2 regions of the Marinobacter sp. MDS2 genome follow, and region 1 is predicted to be linked to the other one. Evidence: predicted binding sites of a transcription regulator. Region 1 holds the regulator's gene; the other holds the start of a gene.
The links. Region 1 encodes sigma-54, which starts transcription at its own class of promoters, with help from an activator protein. Its sites were predicted from a motif close to ANTGGCATNNANNTTGCTNT; they were not measured.

Region 1 (10,853 bases):
TCACGCAAGATTCGGCTGGAAAAGGGGCGAAGCGTTCATGCTGCAGGAGCTCCAATGGCAGTGGGCCGGGGATGTCGTACAACCGTTCAGTTTCAGAATTCAGCCACAGGGTACGGGGACGGCGCTTGTGGCGGATGCATTGCCCCTTGAAGCACTGAGAAGACTGGTGCTGGACCTGCAGCTGTTGCCGAAAGTTGCCAATCAGGCCCTGGAACATTACCGCCCGCAGGGCTATGTGGATGACATGCTGTTGCTGCTGCCAGAGCAGGCGGGCGACTTCAGCCTGTCTGGGCAATTGCGGGATGTCAGCGCGCAAGCATGGCAAGGAACTCCGGTGGCGACGGGGCTGGAGGGATACTTTGAGTTGTCGGCGCAAGCTGGTTTTGTGGATCTGGATGCCACTGCCCCGGTTACGCTGGGCTTTCCCTCTTTATTCGTTGATGAATGGGCCTTTGACTCGCTGGCGGGCCGAGTGTCCTGGTTAAAGGAAGGCTCCGTCGTTCGGGTTTTCGCCGACGATCTTAAATTTGGGTATCAGCAGGACACGGTTATTACCGGTGCCTTTGACCTGAAGCTCGATGGGCAGGGTGAAGATAACCTTGGCTTGCGGGTGGGAGTGGAAGACGGTTCAGCGGATATGTTGTCGGCTTTTGTGCCTGCTTATGCGGTGGATCAAGGTCTTTATGAGTGGTTGTCTACCCGGATTGAAGCGGCGGACATTCTCAATGGCGAATACTATGGTCATGGCCGCATTGGCGCTGATGCGCCTGCCGGGTCCTTTGTGTCTTCCATGTGGTACGAGTTTGAGAAGGGCAGGGTTCGCTACGATGACCAGTGGCCAGTCGTAACCGAGGCGGCAGGCAGGGTAGAGGTACAGAATGGCGACACCTTGGTCACGCTCAAGCAGGGAACCACCGGCGGTTTGGCGGTTGATCAGGCTGAGGTTCGGGTGGTGCCCGGGGATGCCGAGCAACCGGCTCGCATTCATATCGCGGCGTCAGCGCCGGTTCCTGGCGCAGCGGTGCCCTGGTGGTTGGCTAACAGTCCACTGGGTGAGATGGGGGGCGCCGCCCTGACGGACGCGGGCATTGGGGGGCAATTTCAGCTTGGCCTGGACATTGATTTGCCTTTGAGCGACGAAATACCGGTTGTTGTTGAGGCGCACGTCAAAACCGAAGGGGCGGAGTTCGCGCTTCCTCAGGCAGGGTTGGCGTGGCGCAATATCACCGCCGATCTGACCTACCACACAGAAGCCGGCTTTGAAGGTGGTCCCGTTAATGCGGAGTTTCTGGGGCAGCCGGCAAGCCTCTGGTTTGGTCATAGTGGTCAGGGAAATGCATTGCATATCCAACAAACTGGCCGCCTTGTGTTGCCCGATTTTCTGCGGCAGTTTGATCTTGGAAGCGACAGCTCGTTTGGCTTGAATGGCTCGTTGGAATACAGCGCGGGGCTGACGGTCGGAGCAGGCGGGGTGTCTCCGATTTCGATCGCGTCGGACCTGTTTGGGCTGGCGGTCGATTGGCCGGAACCCCACGGTAAAGACGCGCTGGATACCGCTCAGCTTGATGTACAGATTGACCCCTTTGTTGACGATGGGGTTCAGGTGGCGGGCACCTGGGCAGACAGGCTGGCGTTTGATTTGAACCTGAGAGAAGGCGGCTTAGACCTCAATTTTGACCATTTGTATTTGGGCGATAACCGGCTTTCCGATATTCAGGTAGGTGCTCTGTATCTGGGGGACCGCTGGGTAGTGAACACGGAGTCCGAACGGGCCGTCGGCCGCGTGGTTATTCCGGATGACGACGGCATTGTCGAGGTGGATCTGCAGAGCCTGAGTCTGAGTCGGCAAAAAGAGGGGGATCGCCCGGATGAGCCGGTGTTGACGCTGGAGCAGCAGTTGGAAGCCTTCCGGCAGCTAGACATTGGCAGCTGGCCGAACATCGATGGACAGGTTGCGTCCTTGACCGTTGGCGGCCAGCCTGCCGGACGCTGGACGTTGAAGCTTCGCCCTGAAGAGCACCAGTTAAACGTAACCGGAATCGAAGGCCAGGTCGGTTCGTTGGCGCTGACCGGCGCTATGACCTGGCGCATTCTCGATGGCCGGGAGGTGACCCAATTCAAAGGCCAGCTTGCCGGTGGTGCTTTAAAGGATTTAGAACCCCTCACCGATGGTTCGATTCCGTTGAACAACGACGAAACCACCATCGAGCTGGATGTGGACTGGCCCGGTAGCCCCGCCCATCTTGAATTGGGCAAGCTGAGTGGTCAGGTCAGCATGCGCTTGGATGACGGTGTGATTCTTGAACAGAACAACTCGGCGCAACTTTTCCGGATTTTCAATCTTCTGAATACCGACACCTTGTGGCGTCGCCTGAGTTTGGACTTCTCGGATTTGTATGAAGCGGGCGTTGCCTTTGATGCAATATCGGGGAAGGCCGTTATCACCAACGGTTTGCTCACTCTGGATCCTGAACTACAGTTGGTGGGCCCGTCGGGCGCCTTTAAAATCAGTGGCACCACCAATATGGCGAGTGAAGATCTGAATATGCGTTTGGTGATGGTGTTACCGATCACCCAGAATCTGCCACTGGCTGCGCTGCTGATGGGGGCAAGTGCGCCCATTGGTGGCGCCCTTTTTGTCCTGGACAAGATACTGGGGGATCCGCTCAGCAAACTGACCAGTGCCACGTATACTGTGACAGGAAACTGGAGCGATCCGAAGGTTGAGCTAAAAGGTGTTTTCGATACAGGCGAATAATCCGGGAGGCTGGTAATGACGAAAGTTGCCGCAATTCAAATGGTCAGTGGTCACGATATTGAGGTCAATCTGGCAGAAGCCGCCCGCTTGCTGAAGGAGGCCGCAGAGCGCGGCGCCAAAGTCGCGGTGTTGCCTGAAAACTTTGCGGTATTGGCATCCAGTCAGATGCAAGTCTGCGGTGAACGGGAGGCTGGTGACAGCCCTGTGGTGAGGCATTTTCTGGCGGCTCAAGCCAGAGCCCTCGGGCTTTGGATTGTCGGAGGCTCGATGCCTTTGGCGAGTCGGCCAGACGGTTCTTCGATTGCGGATCGGGTGCGGGCCTGCTGCCTGGTGTATGACGATCAGGGCCGCGAAGTGGCTCGCTATGACAAGATCCATCTGTTCGATGCCATGGTTGAAGATGCTCACGGCCAATACAAAGAATCCAATGCATTCGAGCCCGGTGATCAGGTTGTCACCATAGATACGCCGGCAGGCCGGTTAGGTTTGGCAATCTGCTACGACCTTCGGTTTCCGGAACTGTTTCGTGCCTTAAGAGAGCAGGGCGCCGATTGGGTGTGCTTGCCCAGCGCATTTACCTGGCAAACCGGCGATGCCCATTGGCATGCCTTGATTCGGGCTCGGGCCATCGAAAATCAGGTCTGGGTTGTCGCGCCAGGCCAGGGCGGCCAGAACAGTGAGCGCAGACGAACCTACGGCCACAGTCTGGTATGCGACCCTTGGGGCAAAGTGGTTTCCGAAATCGAAGAAGGGCCGGGGGTGGCCCTGGCAGACCTGAGTCTGGAATACTTGAAGCAGGTGCGGACGCGGATGCCGGTGTGGGAACACCGGCGCTTATAGAAAGCCGGTAGCGTTAGTGCTGCTCGGCTTCGTCAATCCATTCCCGAAGCGCGCGGAACAGCTTGCGGGACTGCCCGGTATTGGCCTGCTTTTCGACTTCTTTGCGGGCGTTTCGCACCAGATTGCGCAGGTGCTGAACCTCGGCGCTCGGACAATAGTCGATAAACTCCCCGACCACTGAATCCCCTTCCGAGATCATCTTGTCACGCCAGCGTTCCGCGAGGTGGTGCCGGCGGGTGTGTTCTTCACTGCCCGCATAGAACGCATCAATGGTTTTGCTGATGGTTTCGGGATCGTCTTCCTGGCGAATGATCTTGCCGATGTACTGCAAGTGCCTGCGGCGGGCCTCACGCTGGGTGATGCGGCGTGATTCCAGGATCGCCCGTTGCAGCCGGTCACTGATCGGCAGCGTGGCGAGCTGATCTTCGCTCAGTTCCAGCATGCGCTTTCCGAGATCCTGCAATTCATGCATTTCCCGCTTCAATTGCGACTTGCTGGGCCCCAGATACTCTGGAAGTTGGTCGTCAGTATGGTCAGTCATGTTGTTTATCAATTCTGTCAGGCGTAGAAGAGGGTGGCCAATCCCAGAAAGGCCATGAAGCCAACAACATCGGTCACCGTTGTCAGAATAACACCGCCGGCGAGGGCCGGGTCAATATTACGGGACTTCAGAAATAGAGGCAGTACGGTGCCGGCCACGGTGGCTGCAACCAGATTGATCACCAGTGCGGCCGCAATCACGCCGCCGATCATCCAGTCGCCGAACCAGAGAATGGCTGCGGTCGCCACGACCCCGGCCCATAAAAGTCCGTTAAGGATACCGGAGAGTAGTTCTCGATTCAGCAACCAAGCAACGTTGACGCTGCTGATTTGCCCCACCGCCATGCCCCGGATCACCAGCGTCAGGGTCTGGCTGCCGGCAATGCCGCCCATGCTGGCGACGATGGGCATGAGTACCGCCAAGGCCACGACCTTGGCAATGGTGTCTTCAAACAGCCCGATCACCGCTGAGGCGGTAAATGCGGTCAACAGGTTGATGCCGAGCCAGACCGCACGACGGCGGGTGGTTTTCATCACCGGGGCAAAGGTATCTTCATCTTCATCAAGGCCGGCCAGGCTCATCAGCGAGTGGTCTGCGTCTTCACGAATAACATCAACCACGTCATCGATGGTGATGCGGCCCAAGAGTTTGTTCTGTTCGTTTACCACGGGCGCTGAAATCAGGTCATAGCGTTCGAACAGGGTGGCGACCTTGGTATCGGACAGACTGACAGGAATCGGTTCGATGTCGGTGTCCATCACTTCCCGAACGGTAGACGCCGGGTTCGAAACCAGCATCCGGGTGATGGCGAGCGTGCCGATAAACTCATCCCGCCGGTTAACTACGATCAGGCTATCCGTCATCGGCGGCAGGCTGCGGTGGCGGCGTAAATAGCGCAGCACAACGTCAATGCTGATGTCCGGGCGCACCGTGATAGTGTCCGTGTTCATCAAGCCGCCGGCGGTGTCTTCCGGGTAGGACAGAACCTCTTCAACCCGCTGTCGGTCCTGTTCGTCCATGGTTTCGAGGACTTCGAGGATCACCGTGTCGGGTAGCTGTTGAAGCAGGTCGGCGAGATCGTCCGACTCGAAATCTTCAATAATGTCAGCCAACTCCTGAGCGTTAAACTTGCTCAGGAAATACCCTCGGATATCGTCACCAAGGTGCTGGAGAACTTCGCCTTCCAGTTGCTTATCGACCAGATTCCACAGCAAAGCGCGCTGACGAGGCGGAGAGGATTCCAACAGGTGGGCGATATCACTGGGACTGAGGCCGCCGTTCAGGATGCGAGCAACCTGCTTCAGCGCGCCACTATCCAGAGCCTCGCTCAGGGAGCGGAGTCTCTGGTGGGCCTGACTTTGTTCCAGAATATCAGACATGGATCCACCTACGGTCAGAAAACCTCCGTATTATAGCGGAGTTAGCGAGCGTCGGTGAGGGGGAGTTATAGGTGAATTGCGAAGAATCAGCCGCCTTCGCCGAAATAATCTGCGATCAGCGTGGTTAGCGCCTCGATGGCTTGTCGCTCATCCGGGCCGTCCGCAATGAGTTCAACGGTGGTGCCCTGGCTGGCCGCAAGCATCATGACTTGCATGATATTTTTGGCATCTACCTTGCGGTCGTTGCGGCTGATCCAGACCTTCGATTCATGCTCGGAGGCGGTGGCGACCAGCTTTGCGGTGGCCCGGGCGTGCAAGCCGAGCTTGTTGATGATTGTCACCGTACGGCTGATCATGGCGAATCAGATTTCCCCTCTGGCTTGCAGATGAGGCAGTTCGGAGTGGCGAACCTGCACATTGCGGTACTTTTTTGCGAAGTGTTTTGTCAGTTGTTCCGAAACGTACACCGAGCGATGCTGGCCGCCAGTACAGCCGATGGAAATGGTCATATAGCTGCGATTGCTGTCTGCAAACGAGGGAAGCCAGGAATCGAGAAACCCAATGATGTCGTTGACCATCTTCTGGCTCAAAGGCTCGCGCTCGAGGAAGTCGATGACCGGTTGGTCAACGCCGGTGTACTTGCGGAGGCTGGTGTCCCAATAGGGATTCGGAAGGCACCGAACGTCGAACACGTAATCGGAGTCAACCGGTACCCCGTGCTTGAAGCCGAACGACTGAACCAGCAAGGCCAATTCCTGGTCCTTCCGGCCCGCAACCCGCTGCTTGACCATGTCCCGTAGCTCGTACATGGACAGCCCGGTGGTGTTGACGTACAGGTCGGCCAGCCGGGACAGCGGCTCTAGAAGGGTTTTCTCGTAAGACACTGCTTCAGGAAGCGATGTTTTATCATCGCTGAGCGGGTGTTTGCGTCGAGTTGCGTGAAAACGCTGCAGCAATGTTTGCTCGTCGGCATCCAGGAAGATGATTTCGACATCCATGCCGGTGCTTTTGAGCTGACTGTATATGGCCTCGAAGTTGGCCAGCTCGCCCGACAGGTTGCGTGCGTCAATGCTGACTGCCATTTTACGCAGGCGAGTGGTCGCCTCCTGGGTGGCGGCTTCCTGGGTCAGAGGGAAGAGGAGCCCTATGGGGAGGTTGTCGATGCAGTAAAACCCCAAATCTTCCAGTACGTGCAAGGCGGTACTTTTTCCCGAGCCTGAGCGGCCGCTGACGATGATCAGCTTCATAACAGTGTTCCTCTCATGCTGCGCGCTTTTGCTGAATTCGTATCAGTTCTGATTCGAAATCATGGCCTTGTGCAGATGGTCGGTATCCTGGCACTGGCGCAGCTTTTCGCAAAAAGAGCTTTCATTAAACTTTTCAGCGAGCTGACTGAGCAGCTCCAGGTGTTCGCTGGTCGCTTCTTTGGGCACAACCAGGGCGAAAACAATATCGACGGGCTGGTTGTCGATGGAATCGAACTCGACCGGTTCGGCCAGAGTCATCAACACGCCGATGACCCTATTCAGCCCGTCCAGCCGGCAATGGGGAATGGCGATGCCTTCGCCTATGCCGGTACTGCCCAGCCGCTCCCGCGACACCAGGTTGTTGAAGATATCTGTATCGTTGAGACTTTCATCCTGCTGGTGAATGTGCTCGGCGATAAACTCCAGTACACGCTTCTTGCTTGACGCTGCAACACGGCACAGAGTCAGTTCTGGAGCCAGAATGTTGTCGATGGTCAGGGATGAATCGCTCATAGATCGACTTCATTTCCGTAAAAAAAAGGCTGCGGCCGGATCATACTCCTGCCGCAGCACGTTTTATTGAAACACCCGGTTCGGTTTCACGCTAAGAGGCGCGTTAGCCGTTACCTTGCATCCGGGCAACTGTCTTTTCTTTATGTTTGAGGATCTGGCGGTCGAGTTTGTCGACCAGGCCGTCGATGGCGGCGTACATATCCTCGTTTTCAGCCTTTGCGTGAATTTCGCCACCAATCACGTGGAGGGTAGCTTCGGCCATCTGGCGAACTTTCTCAACTTGCAGCGTCACCTGACAATTACTGATGTGGTCAAAGTGTCGCTCAAGCTTATCAAACTTGGTGTTTACGTAATCCTTTAGTGCGGGAGTCAGTTCTACATGATGGCCTGAAATGTTGAGTTGCATAGGCTTCTCCTGTTGTCATATAGCCGGCTTTTGCCGGACTGAGTGTCAGCACCTCTTGTACTGACGAATCCTTAAACCAAACGTTTACGCTCGTTCGAGGGAGGGATGTGCATCGCCTCTCTGTACTTGGCTACGGTACGTCGGGCAACATTGATTCCCTGTTCTCCTAGCATGGCTGCAATTTTGCTATCACTCAATGGCTTTTTCGGAGTTTCGTCCGCAATCAGTTTTCTGATCATCGCACGAATCGCCGTTGAGGAACATTCTCCACCCTCGGCAGTGCCCACGTGGCTGGAGAAAAAGTATTTAAGCTCAAAAATGCCTCGGGGTGTATGCATGTATTTTTGCGTGGTAACCCGGGATATGGTCGATTCGTGCATATCCACCGCCTGGGCAATGTCCGACAGGATGAGCGGTTTCATGGCTTCGTCACCATGATCCAGAAAGCCCTGCTGGTATTCCACAATGCGAGTGGCCACTTTGAGCAAGGTCTCGTTGCGGCTCTGCAGGCTTTTGATAAACCACTTGGCCTCCTGCAGTTGGTCGCGCATGTAGGTGTTATCGGCGCTGCTGTCCGCCCGTCGTATTAATGAAGCATAGCTCGCGTTTACGCGAATGCGCGGGGCAATTTCCGGATTGAGCTCCACGCGCCACCGGCCTTCATGTTTGCGCACGATGACATCCGGAATGACATAGTCTGGTTCTGTACGGTCGATGCTGTCGCCGGGGGTCGGGTTCAGGCTGGTGATCAGCCCCAACACTTCTTTCAGCTGATCTTCTTTCAACCGGCTACGGCGAAGCAGTTGCGCGTAGTCACGGTTGCCCAGCAAGTGCAGAAACTGGGTCACGACCAGCTTGGCCTGGCGCAGCCATGGGGTGTCCGGTGGCAGCTGGCCAAGCTGGATCATCAGGCAATCCTGAAGATCTCTGGCAAACACCCCCGGTGGATCAAAGTGCTGGAGTCGGTGCAGAACCGCCTGCACTTCGTCGAGTTCCAATGGATCGTCTTCTGAGCCTTCAAACAGGCCGGAATGAATTTCTTCGATGGAAGACGTCAAGTAGCCCCGGTCATCGACCGCATCCAGCAGGGCGTGTGCAATCGCCTGATCCCGTTCGCTGAGCGGGGTCAGGTTCAGCTGCCATTCCAGATGGTCGTGCAGGGTTTCGCTGGGCGAGTTTCGGGTTTCGAAGTCGGAGTCGTTTTCATCGTCGCCACGGCTGGCCGGAGCTGGTGCTGACTGGTAGATGTCGTCCCAGGCAGTATCGACCGGCAGGTCGTCAGGGATATTGTCGGGTGTTTGATCTTCCGCTGACCAGTCGGGTGCGGTTTCCGATTCGTCCCAGTCCGTACTTTGCGAATCTGAAGCGGATTCTTCCGGCGCCGAGGCAGTCTCGTGTTGTTCGTCGTGGTTGTTTTCCTGCTGCTCGACTGAATCTGCCTGATCGTCGTCCTCGGAGGTTTCCAGCATCGGGTTGGAGTCGAGTGCCTGCTGGATTTCTTGCTGTAGATCCAACGTGGAAAGCTGCAGTAGCCGAATGGCTTGTTGCAGCTGGGGGGTCATGGTTAGGCTTTGGCCCATTTTAAGCTGTAATGAAGCTTTCATAACCATGGCTCAATATCCATAACGTGCTCGTATCCTGATCAAAAGCATTGCTTGCAAATATAAAAAATTGTTGTGTGCTGGTAACTTACAGTACGCGATCAACAATTTAAGCAAGTACCCTGCCGAGTTTACTTGCTCGCGTTCAGCAAAACAATCAGCCCGGCCTTCAGGTCTACGATTGTCTAAAGTCGGAACTCATCCCCAAGGTACACTTCCTTCACTTGCTGGTTGGCCAGAATGGCATCTGCGTTGCCCGATGCAATGATGTGGCCGCCCGAGACAATGTAAGCGTTCTCACAAATATCCAGTGTTTCGCGCACGTTGTGATCGGTGATCAGAACGCCAATGCCTTTGTCGCGAAGGTGCCGGATGATGTGTTTGATGTCGCTGACGGAAATGGGATCTACGCCGGCGAAGGGTTCGTCCAGAAGAATGAAGGCCGGCTCCATTGCCAATGCCCGGGCGATTTCTACCCGGCGACGTTCACCGCCAGAAAGCGCCATACCCAGGCTGTCACGAATGTGGGTGATGTGGAACTCTTCCAGCAACTCTTCCAGCTTGGCCTCACGATCCGCCTTGGAAAGCGATTTGCGCGTTTCCAGAATGGCCATGATGTTGTCGCGCACGGTCAGCTTACGGAATACTGACGCCTCCTGTGGCAAGTAGCCGATGCCTTTGCGGGCACGCCCGTGCATGGGCAGGGGGGTGATGTCGTTGTTGTCGATGGTGATGCGGCCATGGTCAGCCGGGACCAGTCCGACAATCATGTAAAAGCAGGTGGTTTTGCCGGCGCCGTTAGGGCCGAGCAGGCCGACGATTTCGCCGGAACGGATTTCCAGTGAAACATCCAGAACCACTTTTTTCTGTTTGTAGCTTTTGGCCAGATTGCTGGCCCTGAGAACTGCCATCAGAACCTTCCTGTTATTGACCTGAGCTGCGGGGCTGAATCACCATTTCTACGCGGCCTGAGCTTGTGCCCTCCGAATTGCCGCCTTCTGCTGTAACCACCCGGTTCACTGTGTCGTAATGAATGACATCACCGCGAAACGTGCTGCCACCTTGTTCGATCAAGGCTTCTCGCTCGAAGGTCAGCTGGCTGTCTTTGGCCGACCAGGTAATGTTCAGTGCCTCGGCATTGATAACGGCCGTTTGATCCTGGGACGGCTGGCGATAATGAGCGGGGGAGCCGCTTGCTTCAATGCGGCTAAGTCCCTGTGGGCTGCGATAAAGTACAACCCGTTCGGCATCCAGCTTAACGCTGCCTTGCACCAATTCCACGGCACCGGTGTAGATGGCAGTGCCCGCGCTGTCATCCAGACGGGCGGAGTTGGCGCTGACTTTAATGGGCTCGTCGGAGTCCAGAGTGAAGGCGGCCGCCGTATTGGCCAGAAAGGTAGCGGCCATAATCAGCGGAAAAAGAAGTCGGTTACCTGATGGGATCATAATGCCCTTCCACTTGGGAATTGAGTTCCAGAATTCGGTCGTCTAGCCAGGCTTTCATGCCCGTTGCCTTTGTGGTTCCGTGCGGTTCGGTGATGGTCACCGGTTGGTCGGTGTACACGGTA
Region 2 (10,853 bases), on a different contig from region 1:
TATTGCCATTGGCGATCACTCGGCTGCGCTGAAACTCAACGCTGTTTATATCGGTGAAGAAGTTGCCGCCCAAATCACCTTCCAGATCCATGCCGATTTCATGCTGATGATTAATCGCGGCAGAAATCCCAATCGCCAAACGGCCAAGCTCATCAAACGCCGGGCGCAAAGCTTCTCGCTCGAAGCGGCGCAAGCCACCCAATGACCCACCCTGAATCTGGTCATCAACCTGCAACATACGCCCACCGCTGGTAAGCGTGAACTCCAACTGGGCCGGGTCTTGCGCACTGGTTCGCGTGCCCAATTGCGCCGCATCGGAACCAGTCACGAGCGACTGCCCGTTAGCCAACGACACGTTCACTTGGCTGCCATCCGTATGGGTCACCCGTATCCCGACCAGCGCCGACAACTCCCGAAGGTTTTCGTCCCGCTTATCCATCAACTCAAGCGGCATCTTCCCTTGTGCGATACCGGGCGATTCGGAAATGGCCAGATTCAGATCGGCAATATTTTTCAGCAGCGTATTGGCGTCCTTCACCCCCTGCTGCATTTGCGTTTTAACGGATTCCCGCTGCTGAATAAACTGTTCGTTCAGTGCTTGAAAACGATTCACCACCTGCTGGGCTTCACTCAACACCAACTGGCGCTGTGGCAGCGACGTGGGATCTTCAGCGGCATTTTGCAGGGAGGCAAAGAAGTTGTTCAGCGCATTACTCAGTCCGGTGCTTTCACCGCCAAGCAGGTTGTCCAGCTGGGTAAGCTCGGCATTAAGGGCGTTCTGCTCCCCAAACAACGTGCTGTCTTCGCGCAACTGCTGCGTGAGGTATTCGTTTGCCAAACGGCGGATGTTTTCGATCGAGACACCCGTGCCCACCGTACCAGCTCCGGTGCGGTTGCCTTCCTGCGTGGCAAACTGAACTTCCTGGCGGCTATAACCCGGCGTATTCGCGTTGGTAATGTTATTGGCCGTGGTATTGAGCGCACTCTGGTGACTGAGCACACCCGACAAGCCTATCCCGATTAATCCTGCCATGACCTGTTACTCCTTTACCCCGCCGTTGCCCATAGACAACGTCATCAGGGAAGCACGATTCATTATCCGGCGAATTTTGGAGCCGTATTCCGGATCGGTGGCGTATCCAGCTTGCTGCAGTTTCTCTGCGAATACTTCAGGCTCGCCTGCTGAAGAAAGCACATCTTTATATCGAGGGTTGCTTTGCAAAAACGCTACATAGTCACGGAAACTGGCTTCGTAATCCGGATAAGCCCGGAAATCCGCGCGCTCTTTCATGGCAACCCCACCACGAAACTCGGTGGTTGTAATGGTGACGGCATCTCCATTCCAACGGCTGTCAGCCTTGATGCCAAACAGGTTGAAGCTCGGCTCATCACCATCACCTTCAATCATGTGCTTACCCCACCCTGTTTCCAGCGCTGCTTGAGCAACCATCAAGCGAGGGTCAATGCCACTCTCTCGGCCAATGCGCTGCGCAAATGGCATCAACTCGCTGACAAAATGCTCGGGACTTTCAAAGGTGGCAGGCAATTGAGTATTAGGAGTCGATTTGGCAACACCACCGGGCAAAGACTGCGCCACTTCTTCTACCGCTTTCATCCGTTCTGGCAAGGCCGGAGAAATAGCAGGCAAGGTACGGTCGTAATCCGCCAGCGTCGCCTTGTGGCCCGCCAGTTTTTCGCCGTTCGATGCAACGCCGGGAATGCTCTCGCCCAGCTGCCGAACCAAAGCGTCCGCCAAGCCGGTCCCGGACCCGCTGGCCATGCTCAGACTGATCTGGCTATCAAACATATCCCGATAGAATTCGCTCTCATTGCTGTTCAGGTAATTGCCTTCAGCAAATACTTCACCGGCTTTACGCATGGACTTCAGCATTTCCGACAGGAACAGGCTTTCAAACTGTTTAGCCACCTCTTCGAGCGCTGCCTTTTTATCGCTGCGCGCCTGGGTTTTCAGTGCGTTAAGGCCACTGAAGTCGGTGTATACCTGAGCTTGTTGAACGCGATGATCCTGCATGGTTACCCCTAGATCACAATCAACTCGGCTCGCAACGCGCCAGCCTGTTTGAGAGCTTCCAGTACAGCCATCACATCACCGGGCGCTGCCCCCACCTGATTGACCGCCTGCACGATTTCATTAAGCGTGGTTGCCGGGCCAAACTGGAACATTCGGGCCGGATCTTCAGTGATCGCAATTTGAGTGTTGGCCTGCACTTCGGTATCGCCGCCCGCAAACGGGTTAGGCTGAACCACCTCAGGGTTTTCCTGAATCGTGACCGTCAGGTTGCCGTGGGTGATAGCCGCCGGACTCACTTTCACGTTCTGACCCACCACAATGGTGCCGGTACGGCTGTTGATCACCACCTTGGCAGACTCTTCCGCCGGATCTACTTCAATGTTTTCGACGATCGACAAAAAGCTCACTCGCTGGGACGGATCCCTGGGCGCCCTGACCGAAATCGATGTCGGATCGTGGGCATAGGCCATGTCTGGCCCTAAGTGGCTGTTGATGGCCTCAACCACTCGTCGAGCCGTGGTAAAGTCCGCGCGCAACAGGTTAAAGGTAATGGTATCGCCACGGTTGAAGGGGGAAGCGACTTCCCGCTCAATGGTTGCGCCGTTAGGAATTCGCCCCACGCTCGGCACGTTCACGGTAATCCGCGAACCGTCTTGCCCCTGAGCCCCAAAACCGCCCACCACCAAGCTGCCTTGAGCCATGGCATATACCTGACCATCTGCACCTTTGAGCGGGGTCATTAACAAGGTGCCACCGCGCAGGCTGTCAGCGTTACCAATCGACGAAACGGTAATATCCAATTCCTGACCGGACTTGGCGAAGGCCGGCAGTGTGGCGCTCACTGTGACCGCCGCAACGTTTGCAAGCTTCGGGTTAACACCGTCCGGAAGGGTGATGCCGAACTGGTTCATCATGTTCCGGAAGGTCTGGTTGGTAAACGGCGCTTTATCGCCGGTACCGCTGAGCCCTACCACCAAGCCATAACCAATCAGCTGGTTGTTTCGAACCCCTTTAACTTTCGCCAGGTCTTTCAGCCGGTCTGCCGCTACGGGCGATGCCATAACCGCCAACATCGTAAAGACCACACAAAGTTTGCGAATCATAACGGCCACCACTCACTGTTAAAGAAGCGGGCCAGCCAGCCCATTTGATTGGCTTGGTCAAAGTCGCCCGTACCGCCATACGCAAAGCGAGCATCTGCGATTCGGTTTGAGGCTACGGTGTTATCGGGCGCAATATCCTGCGGGCGCACCATACCGGTGAGGCGGATGTACTCATCGCCATTGGTAAGAGAAAGCCACTTCTCGCCACGGATGCGCAGTACGCCGTTCGGCAATACTTCCGTTACCGTCACGGTGATGCTTCCGGCCAGGCTGTTGCTTTGGTCCGCCTCGGCGGCGCCTTGGAAATCCCGTTCAAGATTGGCCGAGGCATTCAGGCCAATGTTGTTCTTTCCGAAGATATTGGGCTCGGGAAGACTCAGTTCCTGATCTTTGGTGATGGTGGTTTCAGCGTTCTTGCTGGCGCGAGTGGACTCTTCCAATAACACCGTCAGCACATCTCCAACGTTCAGGGCTTTGGTATCCCCGTATATGTTGTAGTTGCGGGACACCTGATAGATAGAACCGGAGTCCGGGTCACGCTGCATCATCGCCTGGGCACGCACCGGCGCATAGGCCGGATCATCCGGCACTGCACGAGGACGGGACATGGCTGTGCAGCCCTGTAGAATCATCAGGCCTCCCACCAATACCAGTGTGGCCACGCGCTTTGCTGTCCAGGTTTGATGTATGCGTTTCATAACTTACCCAATATTGTTGGTAATGAACTGAAGCATTTGGTCTGTGGTGGAAACCACCTTGGAGTTCATCTCGTAAGCCCGCTGGGTGGTGATCATGTTGACCAACTCTTCCACCACTTCCACGTTGGAGGACTCAACGGTGCCCTGCTCGATGGTGCCAATTCCCGCCAAACCCGGCTCCCCTTCCTGAGGATCGCCACTGGCATTGGTTTCCTTAAACAGGTTGTTACCAATCGCCTGCAAACCCTGCGGGTTTATAAAGTTCACCAGCGTAATTTGGCCGAGATTGACCGGTGCCGCTTGATCATTCGTGACCGCAGTAACTGTGCCATCACGACCGATGGTTACATTGGTGGTGTCTTCCGGCACGTTGATGTTTGGCTCCAGCGGGTAGCCGTCCGGGGTGACCACATCACCATCGGAATTCAATTGGAACTGGCCATCCCGGGTGTAGGCAATTTGGCCGTCAGGCATGGCGATCTGAAAGAAACCGCGGCCGTTTACCGCCATATCCAGTGGTTGCTCGGTAATCTGCAGATTACCTTGACTGAACTGTTTTGCCGTACCAACCACTCGCACACCGGTACCCAGCTGCAGGCCGGACGGAAGCTCGGTGTTCTCGGTACTCATACCGCCGGGTTGGCGATTGATCTGATACAGCAGATCCTGAAACACCGCCCGGTCCCGCTTGAAACCGGTGGTGTTCACGTTCGCCAGGTTGTTGGAAATGGTCGACAGGTTGGTGTCCTGCGCGCTTAACCCGGTTTTACTGACCCATAGTGCTGGATGCATGTTTCTACTCCTTACCTTGCCGGCTGCCGAAGCGGCCATTGTTTGCCGCTTAGTGCCGGCCGGTGATGCTTAATTCAGCGTTATCAGAGGTTCTGCAACAGCCGTGCCGTTGCCTCGGAATTCTCGTTAGCGGTGGACATAACCTTCACTTGCATCTCGTATTGGCGAGATAACTGCAAGTTGGAGATCATCTCTTCCACGGCATTGACGTTGGAACTTTCCAAAAATCCGGTGGCCATGCGCATGTTTGCGTCGGCAGGCTCAACCCCGCCAATAGCCTGATCCGGCTTTCGACGGATAAATCCATCCAAACCTTTTTCTAAAGCATCTGCCGGCGGGTTCACCAACTTCAGGCGATCAACTTCCACCAGCTGATCCGGCGGACCACCCACTGGCACAACAGATACGGTGCCGTCAGCCCCGATCAACAGGTCGTCGAACGGCGGCAAAGCAACCGGGCCACCGTTACCTAACACCAACTCGCCACTGGGCATGCGAACCAAGCCGTTCACATCGACCTGCAAGCTGCCACTGCGAGTGAACACCTCTTCGCCTTGATTGTTCTGAACCGCCAGCCAACCGTCGCCTTCAACCGCAACGTCGAGTTTTCGGCCGGTATCCATTAAAGCGCCAGCGGATAGATCAGTACCCGGGCGCTCCGTCATGGCATAGGCGCGGGTGGGATGATGCTCACCAAACACCGGCATGCTGCGGGCCTGAGCAAAATCCTTCTTGAACCCCGTGGTGTTCACGTTGGCGAGGTTGTTGGCGTGGGCACGCTGGGCCAGCATGTTCTGCTTAGCGCCAGACATTCCAATGTAGAGGGCTTTGTCCATGGGCAAACTCCTGCCGGAATTTTGACTGTTTCCAGTCTTCCTGCAGGAGTCATGCCATGTTTACATGGAAGGATTAGCGGAGGTTGATGATGGTCTGGGTGACCGCATCCGAGGTTTCAATAGTCTTGGCGTTTGCCTGATAGTTGCGCTGGGCAATGATCAGGTTGACGAGCTCTGCCGAAAGATCAACGTTGGACTCTTCTACCGAACTTGCCTTGATCGAGCCCAGAGTTCCGGTATCCGGAGCGCCGATGACCGGCTGGCCGGATTCGAAGGACTCAACCCAGGTGGTATCGCCTACCGGAGATAAACCGTTCGTGTTATTGAAGGATGCAAGCGCGACCTGCCCCAGAGCTTTCGATTGACCGTTGGTATAGCGAGCAAAGATCACCCCCTCTCCAGAAACATCCAACCCCGAAAGCCGGCCTGTCGTATAACCGTTTTGCTGCTGATTGTTCACACCAAATGTGGCGCCATACTGCGTAGCTCTGCCAAGATCCAGAACAAAGGCGGAGCTGTCAGCGGGCAGCGGAATCGGGCTCACCACACTTGAAGGATTCGCTGGTGGACCATCAGCACCATTCGGGGCACCGTTCGGATCTTTCGGCACCCAGTCAGCGATAATAATTTCGCCATTCACATCGCCGTTAATGGACTCCAGCTGACCGTCCTGGTTGAACAGAGCGGTGTATGGCTGCTGGTCCGTACCTGCAACCATCTCTCCATCAATCTCAATATAAATAGACCACTGACTTTGGCCCACACCGCCATTTGGCGATGGCTCTTTCACGAAAAACTGGGTCATTTCGTGAGTGTTGCCCAGGCTGTCATAGATCTTTGTTGAAGTGGCGTGGTTATAGGTGCGCTGGTCTATGGGGTTGAAGGCATTTATCTCGGTAAAGTCAGTTGCGTTAAAGGCAACCTCGAACGAAGTACTGCCGGAATCGGTTGTGACCCCATCCACGCTACGGTCAGTGGTTACGACCAATTCTCCGTCATAGGCTTGATTGTTCGCCAATGGCGTTCCGTTGGGAGCATCGCCATAAGCCACCTCCAAGAGCTCTCCGCTATCCTGAACAATCCTCAATACTGGGTCGGTATTAGGATCATCATCATGATCGATGACCGACGCCGAGACTGAACTCTGACTGCTATTATTAATAGCCGCAGCGACATCTTCTAAGGTAGCTACGTTTTGCAGGTCAAGAGCGATTGGCGCGGACCCGCCAATCTTAATTTCCATGCGAAAATTCGCAGCATTGCTGACATCTGAATCGCTCAACGCGGTTAACGTCGCCGACGTGCTCGCCGTCGCCGTCACACCCGGAGCGGCATTAATTGAACTGGCCGCCTCTGCAGCGGATGCGTTCGCTCCTATGGGGGAAACCTGGTAATTGCCAGTGCCGTCGTTATAGTTGAACGTAAATTCCGAACCTCTCAATGAGGCAACATTAATAGGAGCTATATTGCGAATTCGCTGCTCCAACACCGGCTGCCGCGAATCCAAATTCAAATCCGTAACCAGATTCGTAGTTCTACGCGGCGCAAGGTTTCCAGTCTCAATAGCGAGATCGCCACGCACACCAGACAAATTCCCGTCATCATCCGCCGTGTAACCCTGCACCTTCATGTTCTGGTTATTCACCACGAATCCGTCTTTATCAATCCCGAACTGACCAGCGCGGGAGAAACGGGTTTCACCATTATTACTCAGAATGAAGAAGCCATCGCCGCTGATGGCCATGTCCAGCCCACTATCGGTGAAACTAATGTTGCCCTGACCGAACGACTGCTTCACATCCTGCACCCGAACACCGTCACCAATCGGGTTGGTGCCACCACTTAAAAATCCGTTGGCGTACAGATCACCGAACTGCACCTTACTGCCTTTAAAACCGACGGTACTGGCGTTAGCAATGTTGTTGCCGGTTACATCCAGATCCACCGATGCGGCCCGCAGACCACTTAATCCTGTATTAAATGCCATGACTTATACCTCCTGGTCCGACACCGGTTCAGTTAATTTGCTTGACGTCAGACAGGGCAATCGAGCCCATGCCAGCAAGATTCAATGTAATCGAGCCACCGTTATTCAAAGACACACTGTCTACGTTCGCACTGACCATGGTGCCCAACTGCTGCGGCCCGGATGGGTAACTACCCTGTGCAACAATCTGGTACGGGCCGGGCGGCAAAGCATTGCCGTTGCCGTCTTGACCATCCCAACGAAAAGACACCACACCAGCCTTGCTGCTACCCATATCAATCTGCCGAACAAGCTCGCCTGACTGGCTCATAACCGACAGCCGCAAACCACCTGTGGAAGCAGGAACTTCAATCGTGCCGGTCACTTCGCCCTCTGCGCCCAGAATGCCCACACTGGACGGAGCCAGAACGGTCTTGCCCACCATGGCCGACGCCTGCAGCGCCTGACTAGAACGGAACTGGCCGGCCACTTCGCCTACGGTGCCAGTCAGATTCTGCATTTCTTCCAGAGAACTGAACTGAGCTAGCTGAGAAATGAAATCACCGTTGTCCTGCGGCTCCAGCGGGTTCTGATTCTTCATCTGCGCCAACATCAACTCCATGAAGGCATCTTTACCAAGCTCGCTGCCCCCCTGGGCTTTGCTGTCTTGCTGAACTCGGTACTGGCCCAGCACATCGGCGGCAGACGCTGAATTTACTGCACTCATCACTTTCTCCTCGCCCTATTACTGCTGACCCAGCGTCAAGATACGCTGCATCATGGATTTCGCGGTATTCATCACATCCACGTTCATCTGAAAACTTCGCGATGACGACATCATGTCCGCCATTTCTTCCACCACATTGACGTTCGGATAGAACACGTAACCGTCTTCGTTTGCTGCCGGATGGTTAGGCTCGTACCGCATTTGCAGCTCGGCATCGCTTTCCACGATTCCTTCAACCCGAACGCCCGCACCCGCGCCTTCTTGCGGGTTGGTACCAAAGGCTTGTTGCTCCGGGTTCAGCATGGACTGCTGAATCGCCGCGAACACGGGTTTGCGCGCTCGATAGGTGCCCTCCGTGCTTGAACTGGCGGTTTCGGCGTTGGCAATGTTCGAGGCGGTGGTGTTCAGCCGCAGTGACTGCGCGGTCATGCCCGAACCCGCGATGTCGAAAATGTTACCCAGTGACATGACTGTCTCCTTCACTCAAAAATGGCTGCGGCTTACTCACCCTTTAGGGCTTTGGTCAGTCCGGAAAATTTACTGCTGAGAAACTGGAAGCTGGCTTGGTAATCCATGGCGTTGCGCATAAAGCGGGTTTGTTCCTGTTGCGCATCTACGGTATTCCCGTCAACCGAGGGCTGGTGAGGGGTGCGGTACAACAACTCACCATCGGCCCCGGATCCTGAGGCTTCCATGTGAGAGCTGTGGGTGGTGGTCATCTGAACGCCACTCATTTCATTCTGCGCCTTCTGCATCATGGCCCGAAAGTCGATATCACGCGCCTTGTAGCCCGGGGTATCGGCGTTTGCCAGATTATTCGCCAGCACTTCTGCCCGCTTAACGCGGCCCTGAAGAGCCTGCTCATGAATACCCAATGCGCTATCGAATGAAATTGCCATGCCTGCCTCCTGAAATCTGCCCCGGCTTTCTGATCAGTCAGTGATTGCCGGTTTTGCGTTCTGAAGGGGATAAAGCAAGCAGGATGCCAAAAACAGAAAAGCCTGCAGGAACGCAGGCTTCATAGGGGGTGGGTTGAAATATTCGTGCCGTTTCAAGTCGGCAGTTCGGCAAAAACCAGGAAAAGGCGGCAAGCTGTTTCCTCATCCTGCCACCCAGCCGTCAAGCGCTCCAGGGGCGGGATTGTTCGGGCCCCAACCACTCCTCGACGAACTCTCCACTCGATGGTCGGGGAACGGGAGGCTTACGGGAAGAAACGGTTCCGGTATAAAGGAAACCTGTAATAATCTCATCTTCTGCCAAGCCCAGCCCTTCACGAATAACGGGATCGTAGGCAAAGGCGCCTGAACGCCACATGATGCCATAGCCGGCATCAGAGAGTGCCAGCGACAAGAACGACATCCCAGATGCCGCCGACATCACCTGTTCAACATCCGGTACTTTTTTGTGGGGCTTAGGCGATGCGATACCCACGATCACCATCGGCGCACGAAGCGGCGCTTTCCTGGCATTTTCACGGGCCTTCTCAGTGGCATCCACGCAGCCCGATCTCGCAAACAGCTCTCCAAGCGCAACCAATGCTTCACCTTCGATAACGAGGTACCGCCACGGACGCAGCAGCGCATGATCTGGCGCTCGAGCAGCGCACTGAAACGCCAGATCGACCACATCACGGGGCGGAGCCGGTGCCTCTAGCCGCGGTTCCGACGAGCGCTCCATAAGAAACTGGGTAATAGAACTCATATACTCTCGCTATTCATACAAGTGTGTGCAAAATCGTCGTTTCTGTTGACCTGGGTTAATTGTGGGTAATACGTAATACTGTTAACCTTTAGTCGCAGATACTACCAATAAAAAACTTTCGGCACTCACCATGAGCCACACTCAACCAAATCACAGCGCTGACAAACAGGACGTATCTACGTTCAGCGTGACCGTATGGGTGCGCCAGTAAGATGATGAGTGCTCCGGCAGAGCTTCGCAACGTTTCCGCCAGCTCCGGAAAGGTTTTATCAAACGACCCCTACGATAACACCGTCGTTATTCCCCCTATGCCAGACTACAGTGGTCGCATTCTGGCGTATGCATCTACCTCGATCATTACTGTAACCGGCGTTATCCAGGATATATTTGCACTGTGGTTTCTGTGGTTAGTGGCAATCGCCATGGTTTGGCCGCACCTTGCCCATCTGATCACCCGACGCACGTTCCTGAGAAATTCTCCGCGTATTCGCCAAAAAATGCTTCTGCTGGACTGTATTTTTGGTGGCGCGCTAATCGGTGCGCTGGGCCTGGTTGCCATTCCCTCCACCGCCATCGTTTTAATGCTGATGTTCAGCTGCCTGATTATCGGCGGCATTCGACAATGGCTGTTCGGAACAGCACTGACCGCTGCCTCACTGGCCGCTGCCGTAGCAACCTTTGGCACCGCAGACAATCTGCAAGCCCCGCTTCTGACCAGCGTCGTAGCCCTGTTGGCTACCGGCGTTTACATCTGCGTGACCGCTTATTACTCCCACGTTCAGGCAAGAGCCCTGCTCTACGCGAAAACCCAAATCCAGAACCAGCGAGAGCAATCCATTGCGCTCTCTCATAAATTGTCGAAATACCTCTCGCCACAGGTGTGGCAGTCCATCTTTACCGGCGAACGCGATGTTCGGCTGGAAACCCAGCGCAAAAAGCTGGCGGTCTTTTTTTCCGACATCAAAGGCTTCACAGAGCTGTCAGAAGAGATGGAACCC

Region 2: a site for sigma-54 is predicted at 9,125-9,144, ahead of flgB (flagellar basal body rod protein FlgB). Genes of this name have one in related genera too.

The regions. Positions count from the first base shown of each region.
Region 1 covers NZ_JAVAJF010000001.1:852,214-863,066, reverse strand. The annotation lists gene Q9245_RS04110 (YhdP family protein) at 1-2,758, shown strand, start outside; gene Q9245_RS04105 (carbon-nitrogen hydrolase family protein) at 2,774-3,598, shown strand; gene yjgA (ribosome biogenesis factor YjgA) at 3,612-4,139, opposite strand; gene mgtE (magnesium transporter) at 4,157-5,518, opposite strand; gene Q9245_RS04090 (HPr family phosphocarrier protein) at 5,605-5,874, opposite strand; gene rapZ (RNase adapter RapZ) at 5,881-6,765, opposite strand; gene ptsN (PTS IIA-like nitrogen regulatory protein PtsN) at 6,808-7,278, opposite strand; gene hpf (ribosome hibernation promoting factor) at 7,382-7,684, opposite strand; gene Q9245_RS04070 (RNA polymerase factor sigma-54) at 7,756-9,288, opposite strand; gene lptB (LPS export ABC transporter ATP-binding protein) at 9,471-10,196, opposite strand; gene lptA (lipopolysaccharide transport periplasmic protein LptA) at 10,210-10,731, opposite strand; gene lptC (LPS export ABC transporter periplasmic protein LptC) at 10,715-10,853, opposite strand, start outside.
Region 2 covers NZ_JAVAJF010000003.1:177,783-188,635, reverse strand. The annotation lists gene flgK (flagellar hook-associated protein FlgK) at 1-1,033, opposite strand, end outside; gene flgJ (flagellar assembly peptidoglycan hydrolase FlgJ) at 1,040-2,032, opposite strand; gene Q9245_RS14080 (flagellar basal body P-ring protein FlgI) at 2,041-3,135, opposite strand; gene flgH (flagellar basal body L-ring protein FlgH) at 3,132-3,833, opposite strand; gene flgG (flagellar basal-body rod protein FlgG) at 3,837-4,625, opposite strand; gene Q9245_RS14065 (flagellar basal body rod protein FlgF) at 4,709-5,461, opposite strand; gene Q9245_RS14060 (flagellar hook protein FlgE) at 5,535-7,448, opposite strand; gene Q9245_RS14055 (flagellar hook assembly protein FlgD) at 7,477-8,154, opposite strand; gene flgC (flagellar basal body rod protein FlgC) at 8,173-8,622, opposite strand; gene flgB (flagellar basal body rod protein FlgB) at 8,655-9,053, opposite strand; gene Q9245_RS14040 (nitroreductase) at 9,274-9,855, opposite strand; gene Q9245_RS14035 (adenylate/guanylate cyclase domain-containing protein) at 10,068-10,853, shown strand, end outside.